2 regions of the Gordonia bronchialis DSM 43247 genome follow, and region 2 is predicted to be linked to the other one. Evidence: predicted binding sites of a transcription regulator. Region 2 holds the regulator's gene; the other holds the start of a gene.

Region 1 (11,249 bases), 160 kb from region 2:
ACGACTCACGCCTGCGCAGCGAGAGTCCATCGAGCTTGCCTACTTCGACGGACTCACCTATCGCGAAGTGGCAGAACGACTTCAGGTTGCACTTCCCACGGTGAAGTCACGAATCCGGGACGGTATGCGGCGTCTGCGGCTCAGCGTCGCCGACACCGCGGCCTGACGTCCGAAGCCGAATCCTGACCCACGGGCGTGGTTACGGTGGAGTGGTGAGCACTCGCCCGTACGTCCTGAACAGTCCCGATTCCTTCATCACCGACGCACTGCGCGGCCTTCTCGCCGCCAATCCGGCGATCGTCTGGCAGGCAGATCCCGGTTTCCTCTACCGCCGCGACACGGACGATGATCGCGTGGCCGTCATCTCCGGCGGCGGATCGGGTCACGAACCCATGCATTCGGGGATGATCGGCGCGGGAATGCTGGATGCGGCCTGCCCCGGCCTGGTGTTCACCAGTCCCAACGCGCTGCAGATCGCCGCGGCCACCCGCCAGGTCGACCGCGGGCGCGGTGTTCTGCACATCGTGAAGAACTACACCGGCGATGTGATGAACTTCCGCATCGCCCGGCACATGCTGCGCGACGAGGTGACCACTGACCACGTCGTCGTCGACGACGATGTGGCGACCGAGTCGGAATCGGGTCCGGGCCGACGCGGCACCGGAGCGACGATCATCGTCGAAAAGATCTGTGGCGCAGCAGCTGCGCGCGGTGACGAGCTCACCGAGGTCGCCGAGATCGGTCGTCGCGTTGGCGCCGACGCCCGGAGTTTCGCGGTGGCCTACCGCGCCTGCACCACCCCCGGGTCGTCCGCACCGAGCTTCGAACTCGACGACGAGGAGATGGAACTCGGGGTCGGTATCCACGGCGAGGCCGGCGAGGACCGGACCACGATCGTCGGAGCGCGCGAACTGGTCGGCCGGATGCTCGACCGCATCGTCGACTCGCTGTCGCTGACCTCCGACGAGCAGGTGATCTGCCTGGTCAACGGCCTGGGGTCGGCGCACCCGCTCGAGTTGTCGCTGGTCTTCGGCGAGGTGATCTGCAATCTCGACGAGCGTGGTGTCACGGTCGAACGCGCGATGGTCGGCACCTTCGTCACCGCCCTGGACATGACCGGCTTCTCCATCACCCTCGTCCGCGTCGACGACGCCATTCTCGAGCTATTCGACGCCGAGACCTCGGCTCCCGCATGGCCTTCCGTCATCGCCCGGCCGACACAGGTCGACGAGGTCACCTTTGCCGAGCCGGCCGACACAGCCGCCGACGGACCAGAATGCGGCTGGCTGTCCGACTTCGTGAGCCGCGTCGTCGATTCCGTCGACGATCTGACCGAACTCGACAAGCAGGCCGGCGACGGTGACTTCGGCACCAACATGACTGCGGCCCTCGGCCACTTCGACCTGCCGTTGCGTGGCTCGGACACCGCGGTCCTGCACGCCATCAGCACCTCGTTCTTTGTCCGGGCGGGCGGCACCTCGGGTGCTGTCTTCGGCGTCCTGTTCCGATATCTGGCAACAGCTTTCGAGGACGCGAACAGCTTCGACGAGGCACTTGGAGATGGTGCGTCGTCGGCACTCGGGGAGATCGGCGATCTCGGCGGCGCACAGGTGGGCGACAACACGATGGTCGACGCCCTTGCTCCGGCCGTCGACGCCCTGCGAGACGGACGATCACTGGCAGAGGTCGCCGATGCCGCCGAAAGCGGAGCCGAATCCACTCGTGACACAACGGCTTCCAAGGGACGCGCGAGCTACGTGGGCGAGAACGCCCGGGGCGTCGTCGATCCGGGTGCGCTGGTCACCTCGTGGCTGTTCCGCGCCGCCGCGCAGAGTCAGGCCCGATAGATCTCCACGTGCGTGCCGGTGACGACGCCGACGTTCAACAACGAAGTGCGCCAGCTGGTCCTGCGGTTGCTCGCGGCATGGCCGGTCCGGGGGGGACCAGCGACTGGATTGTTCACAGGGGCCCACTTCATAGAGCGGAACCTGTTTGGGCCGACCGTGGACACCCCAGCACTCGACGGTCAGGACATACTCGCCGCTCTGCGGAGCATAAGTGTCGTGGCAGGTGGTCGAGGCGTCCCACCGGACGTTGCAGTTCCCCGTGCCGGCGTAGGCGGCGACCGTCGCGCAGGAGACTCCGACACGCACGTGGCCGCGAGCTTTGCCCAGGTCCTCGTGCTCCTGGTCATGGCGGCTCCGTTGCACGGCACATCGGAATTGTCGTTTCAGCGGCGACGAACCTTAGCCCTTGCCCACCGCAGTGACTGAGGACGGGCCCCTGAGCGACCGGATCGGGACTATTCCCGAGGACAGCCGTCAGGGGCCCGTTCTCAGTCATCTCGGCCGAGCACCGACGGCTCGGTCGGTACCGGACACCGACGTGATGGGCTGCTCCACCAGGTGGGACAGCCCATCACATCAATCAATTCAGCCGAGCACCAACGACTCTCCGTCGGCGCTGACGTTCACCGGCACCACATCGCCGTCGCGGATGTCGCCGGCCAGCAACGCCTTGGCGAGGCTGTCGCCGATGGCCTGCTGCACCAGCCGGCGCAGTGGCCGCGCACCGTAGAGCGGATCGAATCCGCGCTCGGCGAGCCATTCCTTGGCCTTCGGCGTGACCTGCAGTTCCAGCCGACGCTGTGCCAGCCGCTTACCGAGCTGGGCGAGCTGGATGTCGACGATGGACACCAGTTCCTCGGGGCTCAGCGCGTCGAAGATGATGACGTCGTCGAGCCGGTTGATGAACTCCGGCTTGAACCGGCTGCGGACCGCCGCCATCACCTGATCCTTGTCGCCGCCCGCGCCCAGGTTGGACGTGAGGACGAGGATGGTGTTGCGGAAGTCCACCGTGCGACCCTGACCATCGGTCAGGCGACCCTCGTCGAGGACCTGCAGCAGCACGTCGAAGACGTCCGGGTGGGCCTTCTCGATCTCGTCGAACAGCACCACCGTGTACGGCCGACGCCGCACCGCCTCGGTCAGCTGACCGCCGGCCTCGTAGCCGACGTAACCGGGAGGGGCACCCACAAGTCTTGCCACGCTGTGCTTCTCGCCGTACTCGCTCATGTCGATGCGGACCATCGCCCGCTCGTCGTCGAACAGGAACTCGGCGAGCGCTTTGGCCAGCTCGGTCTTGCCGACGCCGGTCGGGCCGAGGAACATGAACGAACCCAGCGGCCGGTTGGGGTCGGCGACCCCGGCACGGGCGCGGCGCACGGCGTCGGAGACCGCGACCACAGCCGCCTTCTGGCCGATGACCCGGTGTCCCAGTTCCTCTTCCATGCGCAGCAGCTTGGCGGTCTCACCTTCGAGCATGCGCCCGGCAGGGATTCCGGTCCACGACGACACGACCTGCGCCACGTCGTCGGGGCCGACCTCCTCCTGGAGCATCACGTCTTGCCCGGGATCGGTGCCGGTCTTCTCGATCGCGGCCTCGAGGTTCTTCTCGAGTCCGGGGATCTTGCCGTACCGCAGTTCGGCCGCACGGCCCAGATCGCCGTCACGCTCGGCCCGATCTGCCTCTCCGCGAAGCCGTTCCAGCTCTTCCTTGAGGTCGCGGACCGCGTCGATGGCGGTCTTCTCCGATTGCCAGCGGGCGCTCAGCTCGTTGAGCTTTTCCTTCTGGTCGGCCAGTTCCTGACGCAGCTTCTCCAGCCGCTCCTTGGATGCGGCGTCCGTTTCCTTCTGCAGCGCAACCTCTTCGACCTCCAGACGGCGAACAATGCGCTCCACCTCGTCGATTTCGACGGGGCGCGAGTCGATCTCCATCCGCAGTCGCGACGCGGCCTCGTCGACGAGGTCGATGGCCTTGTCCGGCAAGAAGCGGGAGGTGATGTAGCGGTCGGACAGCGTTGCCGCGGCCACCAGGGCGGAGTCGGTGATGCGCACACCGTGGTGCACCTCGTACCGATCCTTCAGGCCACGCAGGATGCCGATGGCGTCCTCGACGGAGGGTTCACCGACGTACACCTGCTGGAAGCGGCGCTCGAGGGCGGCGTCCTTCTCGATGTACTTGCGGTACTCCTCGAGGGTGGTCGCGCCGACCAGCCGCAGCTCACCGCGAGCCAGCATCGGCTTGATCATGTTGCCGGCATCCATCGCGGAATCGCCTGTCGCGCCGGCACCCACGATGGTGTGCAACTCGTCGATGAAGGTGATGACCTGCCCGGCCGATCCCTTGATCTCGTCGAGGACGGCCTTGAGTCGTTCCTCGAATTCGCCGCGGTACTTGGCGCCGGCCACCATCGAGCCCATGTCCAGGGAGATGACGGTTTTGCCGCGCAACGATTCCGGGACGTCCCCGGCGACGATGCGCTGGGCCAGCCCTTCCACGATGGCGGTCTTGCCGACGCCGGGCTCACCGATGAGCACCGGGTTGTTCTTGGTACGGCGACTGAGCACCTGCACGACGCGCCGGATCTCGGTGTCCCGGCCGATGACCGGGTCGAGTTTGCCCTCGCGGGCCGCGGCGGTCAGGTCGGTGGAGTACTTCTCCAGTGCCTGATACGTCGATTCGGGGTCCTCCGAGGTCACCCGGGCGTTGCCGCGCACGGCGACGAAGGCCTCGCGCAACGCCTGCGGGGTGGCCCCGGCGTTGTGCAGCAGTTTGGCGACGTCGGAGTCGCCGGTCGCCAGACCGACCACCATGTGTTCGGTGGAGACGTACTCGTCGTCGAGCTCACCGGCAAGCTGCTGAGCGGCACTGATGGCCGCGATCGACTCGCGGGAGAGTTGTGGCGTCGAGCTGGCACCGGACACCGTCGGCATGCGATCGACCATCGCCTGGGCCTGCGCACGAACATTCGACGGGTCCACCCCGACCGCTTTGAGCAGCGGCGACGCGATGCCGTCGGACTGATCGAGCAGGGCCACAAGGATATGGGCCGGTCGCACGTCGGGATTTCCAGCGCTGGCCGCCGCCTGCACAGCAGCACTCAACGCTTGCTGTGTCTTGGTGGTGGGGGTGAAGCTGTCCACTCGCGTGCACCTTTCTCTTTAGTCCAACAGGCTCAAGTATGAGCCATTCGAGAGGTGCAACGCCAGTAGAGTTGAGTCCATTCCGCTCAACTTAGATTTACGAGTGATCCCGGTCACATTAGCTGGGTGCTGCGCGTATGAGGGATCGCCAGCAGTGCGACGACGGGAGTTCACCCACCACTGCGAGTGTTTGTCACCTGTCTCCACGGAGTATCCCGACGTTGAGCCGCTGATCTCCAGTCCGTGTGGACCATCGGTCACCATCAACCGAAGCCAACTCCACCGCCATCCCCTGACGCGGCCACCCTCGATCACCTTGTGCGGTCGTCGGCTGCCGTCCGGCGGGTGTTCGGGGTCACCGGAGGAACGCCATGTACTTGCACACCCAGCAACTCATCAACGAAATCGCCGTCGACGAGCCGGACCCCGCCGCGGCCAACGCGCTGCAGGAGGGACTCGGCGGCCAGTTCGGCGAGATGCGCACGATGATGCAGTATCTGTTCCAGAGCATGAACTTTCGCGGCGATCCCACCTCGAAGCCCTACAAGGATCTGCTGCAGGGCGTGGGCACCGAGGAGATCAGCCACGTCGAACTCATCGGCACCACCATCTCGCGACTGCTCGACGGGTCGCCCGAGTACTCCGGCAAGAAGACCGATCCGGGTGGACAAGCCGGGCGCCAAGGGTGCGACGCCGCTCAAGATCGCGTTGGATACCAGCAACATTCACCACTATCTCGTGGGCGCTCAAGGCGCTCTGCCGGTCGACGCGGCCGGCAACCCGTGGTCGGGGTCGTACGTGTACAACAGCGGCAACCTGGTTCTCGACCTGCTCTACAACCTGATGCTGGAATCGACCGGGCGCCTGCAGAAGTGCCGGATCTACGAGATGACCGACAACAAGACCGCACGGTCGACAATCGCCTACCTCATCGTCCGCGACCAGGCACATGAGAACGCCTTTGCCAAAGCACTGGAGAGTCTCGGTGTGGATTGGGGCACCGTTCTGCCGATCCCCAAGACCAACGCGGAGAAGTTCCCCGAGGTGAAGAAGCTGCTGGACAAGGGTTTACAGAGCATCCAGTACACCTTCAGCTCCGACGACCAGAGCCAGGCGGCCAAGCTGTACCGCGGTGCCTCGCCGTCGAACGTCGGGACCGAACTGAGCACCGCGGTGATGCCCGAGGGCTTCCCGATGACGATCGCACCGGATCGTCGTGAGGAGTTCGCTCCCGGCCTGGACAAAGATCTGCTGGCACTCATCCAGGCGACCGCGGAAGTGGAGATCGCTGAACAGAAGTGAGACCACGCAGTTGACCGGGATGACACCGGACAGCGCCAGTATGCGGATAAACGCATCTGGTGGCTGACCGGTGTCATCTGGGTCAGCGGCTCGCAGATATCTGGGTCGGCAGAGCCGAAACCTCTAATGGCCCAATTCTCTCAGCGGTTCAAATCAATCCGTAGGTCCCACGGCTCTGCGGGGAATGGGCGCGGGGCCACCATCCGGACGCCCTCCTGGAGTTCGGTATGAACGTCGGCCATCTCGCCGAGGTCGCGCCAGTCATCGAGCGACATCAGCCGAGGACCAGGAGTTGCGGTCATGGTGCACGAGTCTACGAACGCGGACGCACGACCACGAGTGCAAAATTCACAGCGCCGAAGACGATCGTGCACAGCCACGCAGCATCCACCACTGCCACAATGGCCTCATGGCCGACGACATCCGCTTCTACTTCGACCCCGTGTGCCCCTTCGCCTGGATGACCAGCAAGTGGGTGCGACAGGTACAAGCGCAACGCGACTATTCCGTCGACTGGCGATTCATCTCCCTGCGACTACTCAACGCCCACATCGACTACGCGTCGCACTTCCCGCCGGAGTACGAGGCCGGACACACCGCCGGACTACTCCTCCTGCGTGCGGCAACAAGCATCCGCCGCGAGCACGGCCGCGCGCCGCTCGGTCCGCTGTATCAGGCCTTCGGGACGCGAATCTTCGAGCAGCACAACGGAACCTATCTCGTCGACGGCACCGACTTCCGTGGCACCGAGGGCTTCCTCGGCCCGATCCTCGACGAACTCGGACTCCCCCGCCAGCACATCGCCGCGCTCGACGACGAGTCCCTCGACACCGAGATCCAGGCGGAGACCGACGAGGCGCTCGCCCTCACCGGCCGCGATGTGGGCACCCCGATCATCCACTTCGAGCCACCCGAGGGTGTCGCGTTCTTCGGACCGGTGATCAGCCGGCTGCCCGACGACGAGCACGCCGCGCAACTGTGGGACCACGTCATCGGACTCGCCCGCTTCCCCGGATTCGCCGAACTCAAACGCAGCCTGCGGGAGAAGCCGCAACTCAAGGCATTTGGCGTCGACGCCGACGAGACCGGTGAACAGGAGGACTGGCACGGGGGAAGCCGACGCACCAAGCACTGAGCCCGACAATACTGAGCCCGACGCTCAAAGCTCGTGCCGCACAAGGAACTCCTCGATGGCACCGGCAAAGACCTGGTTGTCATCTCCGGCCACCATGTGCCCGGCCGCACTCACGTCGGCCACCTCGGCCTGCGGAATCAGCGCCTTCATCGAGGCAACTCCGGCTTCACTGACGACGTCGGACTGACCACCACGGACGATCAGGGTGGGCACGACGATCTTGCGTGCGGCCGCGGTCAGCCGAACCGGGTCGGTGTGGCGGGGCTCGTCCTCGCCGGACCGGATGAACGCCGGGTCCCAATGCCAGTACCACCGACCGTAAGAACTGATTGCCGACGACCCGGGCATTGCTGAACATGCCCGGCCGCGGCGGTTCGTCGACCTCGGGATGAGTCACGGCGGTCATGCCGCGGCTCCGGCGCGTCGGTCGTCGGATTCGCGGGTGAGACGTTCGCGGACCGGGAGGAAGTCGTAGGTCGGGTAGAACTCGGTGTGGAAGGTGCCCCACGCCCGACGTTCCAGTTCGACGTTCACCGCGGCCAGCTCGTCGGCCGGCAACCGCAGCGTGACGATCTGCCCGATCCCCATGGCGACCACCCCGTTGCAGCGCAGGAACGCCATCTGGCGCTCGGACCAGTCCGAGATCCGCATGCCGAGCACCTGGGTGTAGAAGCGAGCGGTCCGTTCGATGTCGGTGGTGTTGAGCACGACATGGGCGATCTTGCGCGGAATGGCCTGGCGTCCGGCGGGTTCCAGCTCGGGCACGGCGAAGGTGTCGGCGGACAGTTCGATCGTGCGGCCCTCCGGGTCGACGAACCGCAGACCGTAACCGCCGCCGGCGTCGTCGAGCGGGCCGGGCTCGGTCAGCATCGGCACGCCGATCGCGACCAGCGCGCGGGCGGCGTCGTCCACCTCACGCGGGGTGGCGAGCGCGAAGCTGATGCCGCCCAGTGAATTCACATCGTTGCGCCGCAGGTCCAGGACATGGTGTTCGGAACCGTTGGCACGCAACCAGAATCGGTCGCCGTCCTCATCGACGGTGTGCAGGCGCCACACCTCGTGGTAGAAGTCCCGGGAGGCCTGCGGGTCGGCGACACCGAGGGCGACGGAACGCAGTCCGCGCAGCCGGCACACCGGAGCGTCGCAGAGTGGGGGAAGCTGGGAGTAGAGCACGGGAATCCTTGGGTTCGAGGTGACGATCAGAGGTCGAGGACGAGTTCGGCCGAGCGGCAACGTGATACGCAGGGGAACATCGTGGTGTTGGCGGCGTGCTCGTCGGGGCTGAGCAGGAAGTCGCGGTGGTCGACGTCGCCCTTGATCACGCCGACCTCGCAGGTGCCGCAGATTCCCTCGGTGCAGGAGCTCGGGACATCGATCCCCGCGTCGAGCGGGGCATCGAGGACCGACACGTCCGGGCCGACCGGGATGCGGTCACCGGTGCGGTCGCAGACCACGTCGAAGGCGGTGTCGTCGCCGGTGGGTGCGGGTGCCTCGGGTGCGGCGAACCGTTCGGTGCGCAGCGTGACCCCCTAGGGCACGCGGGCACTCACGGCGTCGAGCAGCGGCGCGGGGCCGCAGCAGTACACCACCGCGCCCGGTGTCGCCGAGCCGAGGAAGCCGTCGAGGTCGGGCAGGCAGCCGCGTTCGTCGTCGGCGTGCACGACGGCCGTGATGTGCCCGGTCACCTCGTCGACGAAGGCCATACTGTGCCGCGAACGGCCGGCGTAGAGCATCCGCCAGGTCTGACCCTGTTCCCGCAGCCGCCGCATCATCGCGACGATGGGGGTGATGCCCACACCACCGGCGACCAGCAGGTGCTCGGTGGCGTCGGGGTCGAGGGCAAAAGCGTTGCGGGGTCCGGAGATCTCGATCTCCGCACCGACCGACAACCGATCGTGGACCAGTGTGCTGCCACCACGGGACTGCTCGGCTCGCAGCACCGCGACGGTCCACCGCGAGGTGTCCTGTGGGTCCGAGCACAGCGAGTACTCACGGACCAGCCCGCCGGGCAGGTGCAGGGCGATGTGCGCGCCCGGCTCCCACGTCGGCAGCGGCGCACCCGTCGGGTCGACGAAGGTGACGCTGGTGATGCCGTCGGCCTCCCACGTCTTCTGCTGGACGCGAAGCACTCTCGTGTCTGTCGACATCGCTGTGGTGGACATCGCTGTTCCTTTCCGATCGGTTGTCGGTCCGCAGACGTCAGCGGGTGACGCCGTAGATCTCCGAGCTCGGCGGGTAGGTGGGCAGCTCCGGCTTCTTGGAGCCGATGATCACGCAGAACAGTGCGTCGGTGTCACCCACGTTGGCCAGGCTGCGGGGGACGCCGGCGGGAACCCGGATGAGGTCCCGGTAGCCAAGGCGCCGAACGGCTTTGCGATTGCCGTCTTCGACGTCGTGAACGGCGACCTCGAGCTCCCCTTCAAGGACGAAGAAGACCTCTTCGACGTCGTGGTGGGTGTGCTCGGGGCCCACGGCGCCGACGGGCAGCCGCATGTTGGAGAAGGTGAAGTGGTCCGATCCCAGGGTGCGGTTGTCACCCTCGTGGTTGCCGGTGGCGCCGGACCCGATGTAGCGGATCTGGGCCCGCTTGAAGCGGTCTCCGCCCGCGGCAGCCTGGAAACCCAGGGTGTCCCAGTCCTCGTGGCGGGTCTCGCGGCTCGCGATGCACGAGTCGATGAGCTGGTCGAGGTCGACGGCGGTCTTCTTGGGAGCGGTCATGATGGTGTCCTTTCGGTGGGTGGTGCGGTTGGGGGTCTGCGGATCACGCGCGGTGCGCGATGGCTTCGATCTCGACGCTCGCGCCGTAGGGCAGCGCGGCGACCTCGACAAACGAGTGTGCGGGCCGAGGAGCGTCGAAGATCTTCTCGTAGTGACGGTTTGCCGCGTCACGCAGCGAGACGTCGGTGACGAAGTAGGTGGTCTTGACCACGTCGGTCAGCGCCATGTCGATGGTCGCGAGACGTTCGGTCAGCCGGGCGACGGCCGCATCGAGGGCGGGTTCGACGCCGGCGACGGCCTTGCCGTTCTCGTCGACCGACAGTGCGCCCGAGACGAATCCGAAACCCGCCGCCTCGTAGGCGGGGCTGTACGGATGTGCCGCGGGGGCTGTGGTGTCGGCGGTGATGGTCATGGTGTTCCTTTCCGGTGGAGTCGAGAGGTGCTGTGTCACTAGTGCTTTCCCCAGGCGATGGGGGCGTCGCTGCGGTCGAGGTAGATGCTCTTCTGGTCGCAGTACGCGCGGACGGCGTCGCGGCCCTTCTCGGTGCCCAGCCCGCTGTCCCGCAGGCCGGTGAACGGGGTGGAGATGGAGAACTGCTTGTAGGTGTTGACCCAGACGGTGCCGGCGTCGACGGCCTCGCCGAGGCGCAGTGCGCGGCGATAGTCCTCGGTCCAGATGCCGCAGGCCAGTCCGTAGACGGTGTCGTTGGCCTGGGCGATGACATCGGCTTCATCGTCGAAGGGCAGGATGACGGCGACAGGCCCGAAGACCTCCTCCTGGCAGATGGTGTCGGTATTGGCGACGCCGGTGAGGATGGTCGGCGGATAGTAGTTGCCGTCCGCGAGCCTCGGATCGTCAGGAATGGCTCCACCGCACAGGATTCGGGCTCCGGCGGCGACGGCGTCGTCGACCATGGCGGCCACCGAGTCACGGTGGGCACGGGCGATCATGGGGGCGACGTCGGTGCCGGGATCGGTTCCGCGGCCCAGCCGCAGCTGCTGCGCACGCTCGACGAGGTCGGTGGTGAACGCATCGAAGATGCTGCGCTGCACAAAGATCCGTGATCCGGCGATGCAGCTCTGCCCGGAGGAGGAGAAGATGCCGAACA
Region 2 (11,249 bases):
GTGCCGAGGAGCACGTCGAAACCCCGGTTGCCGACGAGGAGATCGCCGAACTCACCGCGGCCCTGCAACGTGAGCGTGCACAGTTCGCCAACTTCAAGCGGCGTGCCGCCGAGGAGAAGCAGGGTTCGGTTGCCTACGGCAAACAACTCCTCATCGACAAACTGTTGCCGATCCTCGACGATCTCGATCGTGCCCGCGAGCACGGCGACCTCGAGAGCGGCCCGCTGCGCAGCGTGGCCGACAAACTGGTTGCGGCTCTCAGCAGTGAGGGGCTCGCCAAGTTCGGCGTGCCCGGTGACCCGTTCGATCCCGAGCTCCACGAAGCCGTCCAGCACGACGGCGACGGGGCGCATCCGGTCATCGGGCAGGTCTACCGCGGTGGTTACCGTCTCGGCGACAAGGTGATCCGGACCGCCATGGTCACGGTCACCGACCCGGCCGAGGCCGGCGCCGAAGCCGACACTCCGGCTCCCTGAGGTGCCCCGACCGCTCCACAGCCGCTCCCTGAGGTGCCCTACACCTCGGGGAGCGGCGCGGTAGGCGTCCGGGAAGCGCATAGAATCACACGACAATTGAAGAACCAGACAACAGAAGACTTTTAAGGAGGTGACGTCTGGTGGCTCCACAACGAGAGTGGCTTGAACACGACTTCTACAAGGACCTGGGCGTTGCTTCTGACGCTTCGGCTGAAGAGATCAAGAAGGCCTATCGGAAGCTCGCACGCGAGCTGCACCCGGATGCGAACCCGGGCGACACCGCGGCCGAAGAACGCTTCAAGCGGGTGTCCGAAGCCCACAGCGTGCTCTCCGACCCGGCCAAGCGCAAGGAGTACGACGAGACGCGCGCGATGTTCGCCGGCGGACGATTCCGCGGCGGCGCCAACGGTTTTCCCGGGGGATACCCGGGCGGGGGAGGCACGACCTACACCACCACCGGTGGTGGCGATTTCAACATCGGTGACCTGTTCGGCGGCGGCGCCGACACCGGTGCCGGGGGATTCGGCGACCTCTTCGAGGGCCTGTTCAATCGCGGTGGCGGGGGTCAGCGTACGTCCACCGCGAGTCGGCCGCGTCGGGGCAACGACCTCGAGACCGAGACCACGCTGTCCTTCAAGGACGCCGCACTCGGTACCACCGTCCAACTCCGGGTGACCAGCCCGTCGCCGTGCACCACCTGTCACGGCAGCGGCGCCAAACCGGGCACGAGTCCGCGAGTCTGCCCGAGCTGCAACGGTTCCGGGTTCATCAGCCGCAATCAGGGTGCCTTCGGGTTCAGTGAACCCTGTCAGGACTGTCAGGGCACCGGATCACGGATCGACGACCCGTGCAACGACTGCGACGGCAGTGGCGTCAAGGTCCGCGCGCGCACCATCAACGTGCGTGTCCCCGCGGGAGTCGAAGACGGACAACGTATTCGGCTCGCCGGGCAGGGGGAGGCCGGACGTCGCGGCGCGCCGTCGGGCGACCTGTACGTCGTCGTGCACGTGACGCCGGACAAGGTGTTCACCCGCAGCGGCAACGACCTCAAAGTTCAACTGCCGGTGAGTATTTCCGAGCTCGTCCTCGGTGCGACGGTGTCGGTGCCGACCCTCGAGGGTTCGGTGGGCGTCAAGATCCCCGCCAACACCACCGATGGACGCACCCTGCGGGTGCGGGGTCGTGGCGTGCCCAAGCGGTCCGGCGGATCGGGTGATCTGCTGGTGACCGTCAAGGTCGCCGTCCCGCCCAAGCTCGACGATGCCGCCGTGGAGGCCATGCGCCGCTACGCCGAGGCCGAGCGGGCCAGTGGCTTCGACCCGCGGTCCGGGTGGGGGCGATGATGATGAGCCCCGCGAACTTCGACGGCAAGGACGGCGCCCGCGACGCGGCGACGTTCTTGATCTCGGTGGCAGCCGAGCTGGCCGGTATGCACGCGCAGACCCTGCGCACCTACGACCGGCTCGGCCTGGTCACGCCGCAGCGCACCAGCGGCGGCGGACGACGCTATTCCACCCGCGACGTCGAGTTGCTGCGCGAGATCCAGCGTCTCTCCCAGGAGGAGGGCGTCAACCTGGCCGGCATCAAACGGATCATCGACCTCGAGAATCAGGTCGACGCCCTGCAACAGCGCGTGCGGGAACTGAGCGACGAGCTGTCCGCGGCACGCGGTAAACGCGGCGGCGAGCTGGTCCCGGTTCCCCGGACCAGCGCGCTGGTCGTGTGGCAGCCCCGCACCCGGCGTGCCCGCGCCGACCGACCCGACGGCTGAGCCCGACTGCCCGCCGTCTATCCTGACCGGTCAAAACCGACTCTTTCGCGTTGAGCCTCCCGGTCTCTGAGGAGCGAGGAGCGATAGCGACGAGCCTCGAAGGGCTGGAGATGACCGACACCCGCGCCGACACCACGGCACTCGGCATCTCCGTCGTCGACGATCAGATCTCGTCGGTGGTTCGGGCCGGTGACGGCACGGTGCTCGCCAGCAACCTCGTCGACCTCGCCGACACCACTGCCGATCAGGTGACCGCCGCCATCGAAGAACTCGTGGCGTCGGTGCCGATGGACATCGATCAGATCGGCATCGCCGTCGCCGACGACGCGCTTCGAACCCACCTGAGCAGTGCTTTCACCCCCGGCCCGGGGTCTGCGGACTGGTATTCGAAGCTGGAGATCACCGATTTCCCCACCGCTTTGGTGGAGGTCGCACGGGCTCAGGCCACTCGTGACGGGGTTGTCGCGGTCGTCGACCTCGATCGCGCGGCGGCACCGTCGATCGGGCCGAGCGCGGTCACCGTGGATGTGGCCACCGGCCGGCTCATCGGCACGTCGGTGTTCGGTCGCGACGACGCGGTACCGGTCACCGAGGCCGACGGCGCGTCCGCGCTGGCCGACACGGTGACTACGATGCCCGGCGGTGAGCGTCTCACCTCGGTGCTGTGCACCGGGCCGGGCGCGGAGATCCCCGGCGTCGCCCCCGCCTTCGAGTACGCGGTGCAACGCCCCGTCACCATCGCCGATCAGCCCACGCTGGCGCCCGCGCTCGGAGCTGCCGAGCTGGCCGGTATCGCCGAGGTCCCGACGACGCTGACCCGCGTGGCGTCGTCGTCGACGGGACGACGCTGGTGGTTCATCGGCGCGGCGATCGGGGCCGCGATCGTGCTCGGCGCCATCGCCATCACCGCGGTCCTGGCCGCCGAGAAGGGTGTGACCGAATCCAGCACGGTGACCACCACGGTCACCGCGACCCCGTCGACCCGCACGGTCGTCCGCACCGAAGCCGCCGAGACGGTCACCGAAACCGCGACCCGCACCACGACGGTCACCAGCACCGGACGCCCGGTGACCCGCACCCGGACGGTCACCGAGACCGCGGAGCCGGCGACGACCACCGTCACCGAGACCGTTCCGCAGACACCGGAGATCCCCGGCAATCCCTATGAGAACGGCACCGGTGATGACGAGGACGGCACCCCGTAGGTCACGCCGCCTCAGAACAGCGGATCGTGCTGAATGCGGCTCGCCGGTACCCCCGCGATGATCAGGCGTCGTCGCGTGGCCTCGACCATCTGCGGTGATCCGGCCACCAGAACCTGATGGTCGTCCCACGTCCCCTGCTCGAGCACCACATCGGCGAGTCTGCCGATGCGGTGCGGTAGCCCCAGATCCGACGGGGTGGCCACCGAGTTGAGCCACCACGGGTCGGTGGTCTCCTCGGACACCGCGGTCACCTGCAGCCACGGATTGGTGGTCGCGATGCGACGCAGCACGGCCAGGTCATAGAGCTCGCCCGGATAGCGCATGCCGTAGAAGATGTGGGTGCGCGGGGAGTCCGCGCGTTTGGACATCTCGATGATGAGCGCCCGCAGCGGCGCGAGGCCGGTACCGCCGGCGATCATCAGGACCTCACTGCCGCGATCGGTGTGCAGGGTGCCGTGTCCCTGCGCGAGCTGCCACACATCGCCGACGCGGGTGTCGGCGACGATCGTGGGGCTGACCGTGCCGCCCTTGATTGCCCGCACGTGAAACTCGAGCTCGCCGTCGGGATTCGGAGGGATCGCCGACGACAGGTTGCGCCACTCCTTGGGCCACTGCGGGATCTGCACCTCGAGGTACTGGCCGACGGTGAACTGCAGCGGTGCGTCGGCGATCAGCCGGATCACCGCGAGATCCCGCGAGATCCGGTACTTCTCCACCACGCGGGCCGTCCAACGCGCCGGACCCGACGCCGTCTCCGCCGCGCCGCGCATCACGCCGGTCAGCAGCATCGTCGCCTGCGCGACCGTCTCGGCGGTCTCCGGGTCCCAGAAATCGCCCATGAGATCGGCGAACTCGCCCATCAGGGCCTGGGCCATCACCTGATAGTGCTCGGGTTCGACGCCGAACTTACGGTGATCACGACCGAGCTGCGCGAGGAACTCGACGAGCTCGGTGTGCCCCGTCGGCGCCGGGATGACCTCGAGAACGTGATCGATGACGCGGTAGAAGGCGTCGCGCTGACCGGCCATCATCGCGGGAAACAGGTCGCGCAGGTCGGGGTCGATGGCGAACATCCGGGTGTAGACGTTCTTGGCGAAGCCGTCCGGATCGCGGTTGACCGCCGCGCGCAGATGATGCAGCGCATGCCGTGAGTGTGTGGCCACCGCGCGCGCTCACCTCCCACTCGATCTGGAACGACGACGATTCACGATCCTCCATCGTATGCGGCCGTGTCGAATGCTGTGGCAGGGTACGTATCGTGACGTCGCTGGATGGTGTGATCTCGGGGATCGTCGACGCGCATCTGCAACAGTGGAATCCGCGCCGTACGCCATGGGCGGCCAACCGGGCCTCCCGCTTGTACCGCTTCGTGCCGGGAATCGGGGACCGGATCTTCCCGGTCGTCGTCTCGCGAGCCGACCGGGAGTACGTGCTGACACCGCGCACCGTGGCCCGCACCTACGAACCCCACCAGTACGTGGCCGACGCGGCCGGGGTTCCCGCGGTGGTCGGGGTACCCATCGACACCGTGGTCCACATCGAGTCGCACTGGCGCGCGGAGAGCACCACGGATCTCTCGGCCGTTGACACCACCGCGGTGGAGGAGACCCGCTACGTGGACGGATTGCCGTTCGGTGCCGGCGCGGCCCCACGGCTCGGTGCGCTGATCGCCCACGGAGACCCGCGGTCGGCCGAGTTCGGCCGCATCCTCGACGAGCACGCGGCGGCGTCCGACCGATTCCGCGGTATCCGCATCATCGCCTCACGCCACCCCGATCCGCGCGTCCGCGACGGTGGCGACGCCGACGGCATGCTCGCCTCGGCGGCCTTCCTGGAGGGTTTCGCCGAGATCGCCCGTCGCGGACTGGTCTTCGATGCCTCGGTGTACTCCCATCAGCTCTACGATGTCGTCACGCTGGCCCGGGAGTATCCCGACACCACCATCGTCCTGGACCATTTCGGTATCCCGGCCGGGGTTTTCGGGCCGATCGGGGTGCGCACCGGCGCCACCGCGGCCGCCCGCGCCGACATCCTGCGGTTGTGGCGGGAGCGGATGACGACGCTGGCCGCGCACCGCAACGTGGTGGTGAAACTGTCCGGCCTGGCGATGCCGGTCCTCGGCTACGGGCACGAGCGGTGGGGCAACATCGGCGGGCAATCGACCCTTGCTGAGATGGTGGGACCGCTCGTCGAGCACGTGATCGCCCACTTCGGCACCGAACGCATCATGTACGGCAGCAACTTTCCCATCGACAAGCCCAACGCGCGCATGGACATGCAGGTGGGCGCACTTGCCGACATTCTGTCCGGCTGGGGACCCGACACCTTGCGTAGAGTGTTCCGGGACAACGCGATGCGGGTCTACCGCATCGACCCTGCCGCCGACGCCTCCTGAGCCCCTACGCTCCCCGAGGCGCGACGACCCAGCAAGGCCCGTGACCCGATCGCATTCGCCGGCCGCTCACCATCGGCCGCGTGCCCACCCGAACACCCGTTGCGGCTCAGCGCTTTCCGGGACCGGCACATCGCGCATGAGACGGATGAGGATGTCGACGAACTCGCGACACGTGCCGTAGCGGTCCGCGGGATTCTTGGCCAGCGCCTTGGCGAAGATCGAGTCGGTCGCCGAGGGCAACCATCGTCGACGCCGGGTCAGCCGCGGCGGGTCGTCGTTGAGGTGGGCGTAGGTGATCGCGAAGGCCGTCGCTCGCGGGTAGGGCGCCTCGCCGGTGAACAGCTCCACCAGGCTGCAGGCAAGGGCGTAGAGGTCGGTGGCGGGGGAGAGCTGTTGTGCCTGCAGTAGTTCCGGCGACGCGTAGGCGATCGATCCCTGTACGCGTCCGTTGCGGGCCAGCGGCCGGGTGTCGTCGACGAACTGTGCGATGCCGAAGTCGGAGAGGTACGCGTCGATGAGGCCGTCGCTGGTGGGGGCTGTGGTGAGGATGTTGGCGGGTTTGACGTCGCGATGCAGCACGTCGCACGAGTGGGCGTAGTCCAAGGCGTCGGCGATCTGCGCCGCGATCCCCAGGATGGCGGGCATGTCCGGTTCGCCGTCGCGCGGGATCAGCGCGGTCGCCGGCGGGCCCGGAACATACTGCATCGACAGCCAGAGCAGCGGGTGCGTCGCGTCGGATGAGTCGGGCACCTCGCCGCGCGCATGTACCCGCACGATGTGCGGGTGGTCGAGGACGCGTGCGATGGTGAACTCCCGCTCGAAGCGCTCGATCACGCGGACACGATCCGACCCGTTGGGATGCAGCACCTTGAGCGCCAAGGGTTCCGGGGTGTCGGCGCGGTGCACCCGGAACACATCGGCGGTGGCGCCACCACCGAGGAACTCGTCGACGGTGTGGCCGGCCACCATATCGCCGAGCTCGAACACGCACTCAGCGTAGGACGCCGCCCCCACCGTCTGCGGCTCAGTCGGTCGGCGTCACCCGGAAGATCGGGAACTGCCGGCCCTGCGCCGTCTCCGTGTACTTGGTGAAGGCGTCGGACTTGGTGGTGAACTTCGACCACGCGTCGTCCCACTCGTCGGGCGTGAGTTCGGTGACCGTCGCCTGCTGTGTGGTCACCCCGCCGATTCCCGGGGACTCGACGGTCACCGACGAGTCCGCGCGGAGATTGTGCACCCAGGCCGGGGTCTTCGGTGAGCCTGCCGCCGACCCGATGACCAGCCAGCCGTCGTCGTCGGGCAGTGCGAGCAGCGGGTTGATGCGGGGTTCGCCGGACTTCGCGCCGACGGTGTGCAGCAGGATCAGGTTCCGGCCGAAGCCCGCGGTCTGCACGAAGCCGCTGTTGGCGCGAAACTCATCGATGATCTGGGCGTTGAAGTCGCTCACTCGGCCATTGTGCGCCATATCGAGCTCTAGTGTGGGACCCATGAGTGGTACCGATCTGACCGGGTTGATGTCCGAGCTACCCGACGGGATGGTCGTCACCGATCCCGACATTCTCGCCGGCTACCGGCAGGACCGGGCGAACGATCCGGACGCCGGTACACCGCTGGCCCTGATCCGCCCGACCACCACCGTCGAGGTACAGACGGCCGTGCGCTGGTGCGCCGAGAACAAGACTCCCATCATCACCCGCGGCGCGGGTACCAGCCTGTCGGGCGGCGCGACGGCCGTCGACGGCGCGGTGATGATCTCGACGGAGAAGATGCGTGAGCTCGTCATCGACACCGCGACCCGCACCGCGGTCACCCAGCCGGGCCTGTTCAACTCCGAGGTCAAGGCCGCCGCGGCCGCCAACGGACTGTGGTACCCGCCGGACCCGTCGTCGTTCGAGATCTGCTCCATCGGCGGCAACGTCGCCACCAACGCCGGCGGGCTGTGCTGCGTCAAGTACGGGGTGACCACCGACTACGTGCTCGGCCTCGAGGTCGTGCTCGCCGACGGCCGGGCCGTGCGGGTGGGCGGCAAACAACTCAAGGACTCCGCCGGGCTGCCGCTGACCAAACTGTTCGTCGGCAGCGAGGGACTGCTCGGCATCATCACCGAGGTCACCTTGCGGCTCCTGCCGCCGCAGGCACCCGCCTGCACCGTGGTCGGCACCTTCGCCTCCGTGCACGACGCCAGCGAGGCGGTGCTGGCGGTGACCGCCGAGATCCGTCCGGCGATGCTCGAATTCATGGATCGTCCGTCCATCAACGCGGTCGAGGACTTGCTGCGCATGGGGCTCGACCGGGAGGCCGGGGCGCTGCTCGTCGCCCAGTCCGATGCGCCCGGCCCGGCCGGGGTCGCCGAGGTGGAGTTGATCCAGAAGGCCTTCGAAAGCAACGGCGCCACCGAGGTTTTCGCCACCGAGGACGCGGCCGAGGGGGAGGCGTTCACCGCCGCGCGTCGCGCCGCGATCCCGGCGGTGGAGAAGCTCGGATCGCTGCTGCTCGAGGATGTGGGTGTGCCGCTGCCCGCGCTGCCGACGCTGATCGACGGGGTGGAATCGATCGCCGCCGACAATCGGGTGATGATCGCGGTGATCGCGCACGCCGGTGACGGCAACACTCATCCGCTGATCGTCTTCGACCCCGCCGACGCCGATGAGCGTGACCGCGCACAACGCGCCTTCGGGCAGGTCATGGATCTGGCGATCTCGTTGGGCGGCACCATCACCGGCGAGCACGGCGTCGGCCGGCTCAAGAAGGCGTGGCTGCCCGACCAGGTGGGACCCGACGTGATGGAACTGACCGCGCTCATCAAACACGCACTCGACCCCGAGGGTCTGCTGAATCCCGGGGTCGTGTTGTGACGACAGCCAAGGTGAAGAAACCTTCATCTTGGTCTCATCGGTGCCTCACGGGAGCATCCGATGGTTGTCGGTATGAACTCCTCACGCACCCTCGCCCTGCTGACCGCCGTCGGCGCCGCAGCCGCGGTCTTCACGTTGGTCTTCTTCGTCGTGCGCTCACCGGACCCGGAGGTCGATCCAGAACCGGTGGTGATGACCGTCGAGCCGTCCACACCTGCGCCCGCACCACCTCCGCAACCGCTGCCGGCCGCACCCACCCGGGAGTTCGACGACGACCCGACGACCGCTTCGATGACGACGACGGCCAGATCGCTCCGCATCCCCGGGGCGGGGTCGATGATGATCACGACGACGACACCACCGACGACGATTCAGACGATCACCTTGACGACGACCACCCCGATGACGACGACGATCTGAACGGCGACGATTCCGACGATGACGACGACTGACCCCGTGATGCCCCGCGCTCGTCGGCGGGGCATCACGGTGTCGGCGCGGTGGAAGATCACCGCGTGGATCATGCTCACCACGCTGCTGCTGCTCGTGGTGGTCCTCGTCACCGCCCGCAACCTGTCGCTGCGCGACGCCGACGTCCGCGCCAACAACGACGTCGAGCAGGAGGTGGCCGAACTGCGTCGGTTCGCCGCCGAAGGTGTCGACCCCACCACGACCCGCCCGTTCACCACGGTGGAACGCATGCTGGAGGTCTATCTGTCCCGACAGTCGCCGGCGCTGGGCGAGGTCATGTTCGGCGTCATCGGCGGCCGGATCATCGAAGGTCCCAGTGACGGCCGGCTGCGTCTCATCACTGACGACCCCGCGCTCCTTGACGTGATGGTCCGCGGCACCGCGACCGGCGGGGTCCTCGATTCCGGCGCGGGTGCCATCCGGTGGGGACGACTGACGATCGACAACCTCGGCGGTGCCGCCGGCACGTTCGTGGTGGCCGTGTTCACCCAGCCCGCCCGAGATCTGGTGGACCGCACCATCTTCACCATCACCATGGTGGGTCTCGGTGGCCTGATGCTGACCACCGGGATCGCGTACCTGGTGGCCGGTCGCATCCTCGCACCGGTACGCACGGTCCGTACCGTGGCCGCCGACATCGGCGAAAGTGACCTCACCACACGGGTTCCCGTGCACGGCCGCGACGAGATCGGGGCACTGGCGGAAACCTTCAACGAGATGCTGGACCGCATCGAGAGCGCCTACACCACCCAGCGACAGTTCGTCGACGACGCCGGGCACGAGTTGCGCACGCCGATCACGGTGGTCCGCGGACATCTCGAACTGTTACCCGACGACCCGGAGGAGCGTGCGAAAACGCTTGCCCTGGTGGACAGCGAGCTGGTCCGGATGGGGCGCATCGTCAGCGATCTGCTGATGCTGGCCAAGGCCGAGCAACCCGACTTCGTGGTGGGTCGCTCGGTCGATGTCGCCGCGCTGGTACTCGACATCGAATCCAAGGTGCAGGCACTCGGGGACCGGCGCTGGCTGCTGATGGAGGTCGCCGAGGGTCACGCCGTCCTGGACCCGGAACGCGTCACCCAGGCCATCCTGCAGCTCGCGTCAAATGCGGTGGCCCACACCGAGGACGGGTCCACCATCCGTCTGGGCTCCCGCTACGTCGAGGACGCCGGCACCTGCTATCTGTCGTTGTGGATCACCGACGAGGGGCCGGGCGTGCGGCCCGAGGATGCCGCCACCATCTTCGAACGCTTCCAGCGCGGCGGCGGTCCCGCCGACCGCACCGCCACCACCCGCCGCTCGGGTGCCGGGCTCGGCCTCGCGATCGTCCGGGCGATCGCCGACGGCCACCACGGAACCGCCTGGGTCCGCAGCATCTACGGCCAGGGGGCGACGTTCGGGCTCGACGTCCCGGTCGGCACCGCCACCGAGTACTCCACCGCGCCCGCCGATACCCGGCCCATCACCCGGCCTGTCACCAAGGAGATCCCATGAGCCGCATCCTGATTGCCGAGGACGACGTCCAGATCGCGTCGTTCGTCGGGAAGGGTTTGCGCGCGGCCGGCTACACCGTGGAGCACGTCGCCGACGGGGAGACCGCCCTGCTGATGGGCCGCAGCCCCGAGATCGACATGATCCTCCTCGACATCGGACTGCCCGCGATGGACGGATTCAGTGTCCTGCAGCAACTGCGCGGCGAGGGGGTGTCCACCCCGGTGGTGGTGCTGACCGCCCGCGACAGCGTCACCGATACGGTCGCCGGACTCGAGGGCGGTGCCAACGACTACATGACCAAGCCGTTTCAGTTCGCTGAGCTCCTCGCCCGGGTCAGGCTGCGACTCCACCACGACGCACCCGCCGCCGGCTCCGAGACCTCGTTGGCGACAGGCGATCTGCGGCTGGATCTGCGGTCGCGACGCGTGCAGGTCGGTTCGGACACGATCGATCTCACCGCCCGTGAGTTCGCGCTGCTCGAGGTATTCCTCCGCCACCCCGACCAGGTGCTCTCCCGCGAGCAGATCCTCGGACACGTCTGGGGGTACGACTTCGACCCGGCCTCCAACGTCGTCGACGTCT

What was found. Region 2 encodes HspR, which represses chaperone genes until heat shock. Its sites were predicted from a motif close to ANNTGAGTNNNNNNNACTCANNT; they were not measured.
Region 1: a site for HspR is predicted at 5,055-5,077, ahead of clpB (ATP-dependent chaperone ClpB). Genes of this name have one in related genera too.

The regions. Positions count from the first base shown of each region.
Region 1 covers NC_013441.1:4,402,445-4,413,693, forward strand. Annotated here, with positions in the region: gene sigK (ECF RNA polymerase sigma factor SigK) at 1-166, shown strand, start outside; gene GBRO_RS20365 (dihydroxyacetone kinase family protein) at 213-1,847, shown strand; gene clpB (ATP-dependent chaperone ClpB) at 2,433-4,985, opposite strand; partial or broken gene GBRO_RS27410 (manganese catalase family protein) at 5,357-5,575, shown strand; gene GBRO_RS20380 (manganese catalase family protein) at 5,649-6,287, shown strand; gene GBRO_RS26415 (hypothetical protein) at 6,428-6,589, opposite strand; gene GBRO_RS20385 (mycothiol-dependent nitroreductase Rv2466c family protein) at 6,697-7,422, shown strand; partial or broken gene GBRO_RS20390 (alpha/beta fold hydrolase) at 7,447-7,743, opposite strand; partial or broken gene GBRO_RS26645 (hypothetical protein) at 7,825-8,019, opposite strand; partial or broken gene GBRO_RS20395 (VOC family protein) at 8,020-8,595, opposite strand; partial or broken gene GBRO_RS20400 (PDR/VanB family oxidoreductase) at 8,622-9,569, opposite strand; gene GBRO_RS20405 (cupin domain-containing protein) at 9,622-10,140, opposite strand; gene GBRO_RS20410 (RidA family protein) at 10,184-10,552, opposite strand; gene GBRO_RS20415 (aldehyde dehydrogenase) at 10,591-11,249, opposite strand, start outside.
Region 2 covers NC_013441.1:4,562,075-4,573,323, reverse strand. Annotated here, with positions in the region: gene grpE (nucleotide exchange factor GrpE) at 1-476, shown strand, start outside; gene dnaJ (molecular chaperone DnaJ) at 617-1,819, shown strand; gene GBRO_RS21205 (heat shock protein transcriptional repressor HspR) at 1,819-2,247, shown strand; gene GBRO_RS21200 (hypothetical protein) at 2,358-3,452, shown strand; gene GBRO_RS21195 (FAD-binding oxidoreductase) at 3,464-4,615, opposite strand; gene GBRO_RS21190 (amidohydrolase family protein) at 4,711-5,847, shown strand; gene GBRO_RS21185 (serine/threonine-protein kinase) at 5,914-6,834, opposite strand; gene GBRO_RS21180 (nitroreductase family deazaflavin-dependent oxidoreductase) at 6,872-7,294, opposite strand; gene GBRO_RS21175 (FAD-binding oxidoreductase) at 7,335-8,702, shown strand; gene GBRO_RS26425 (hypothetical protein) at 8,775-9,122, shown strand; gene GBRO_RS21165 (sensor histidine kinase) at 9,141-10,667, shown strand; gene GBRO_RS21160 (response regulator transcription factor) at 10,664-11,249, shown strand, end outside.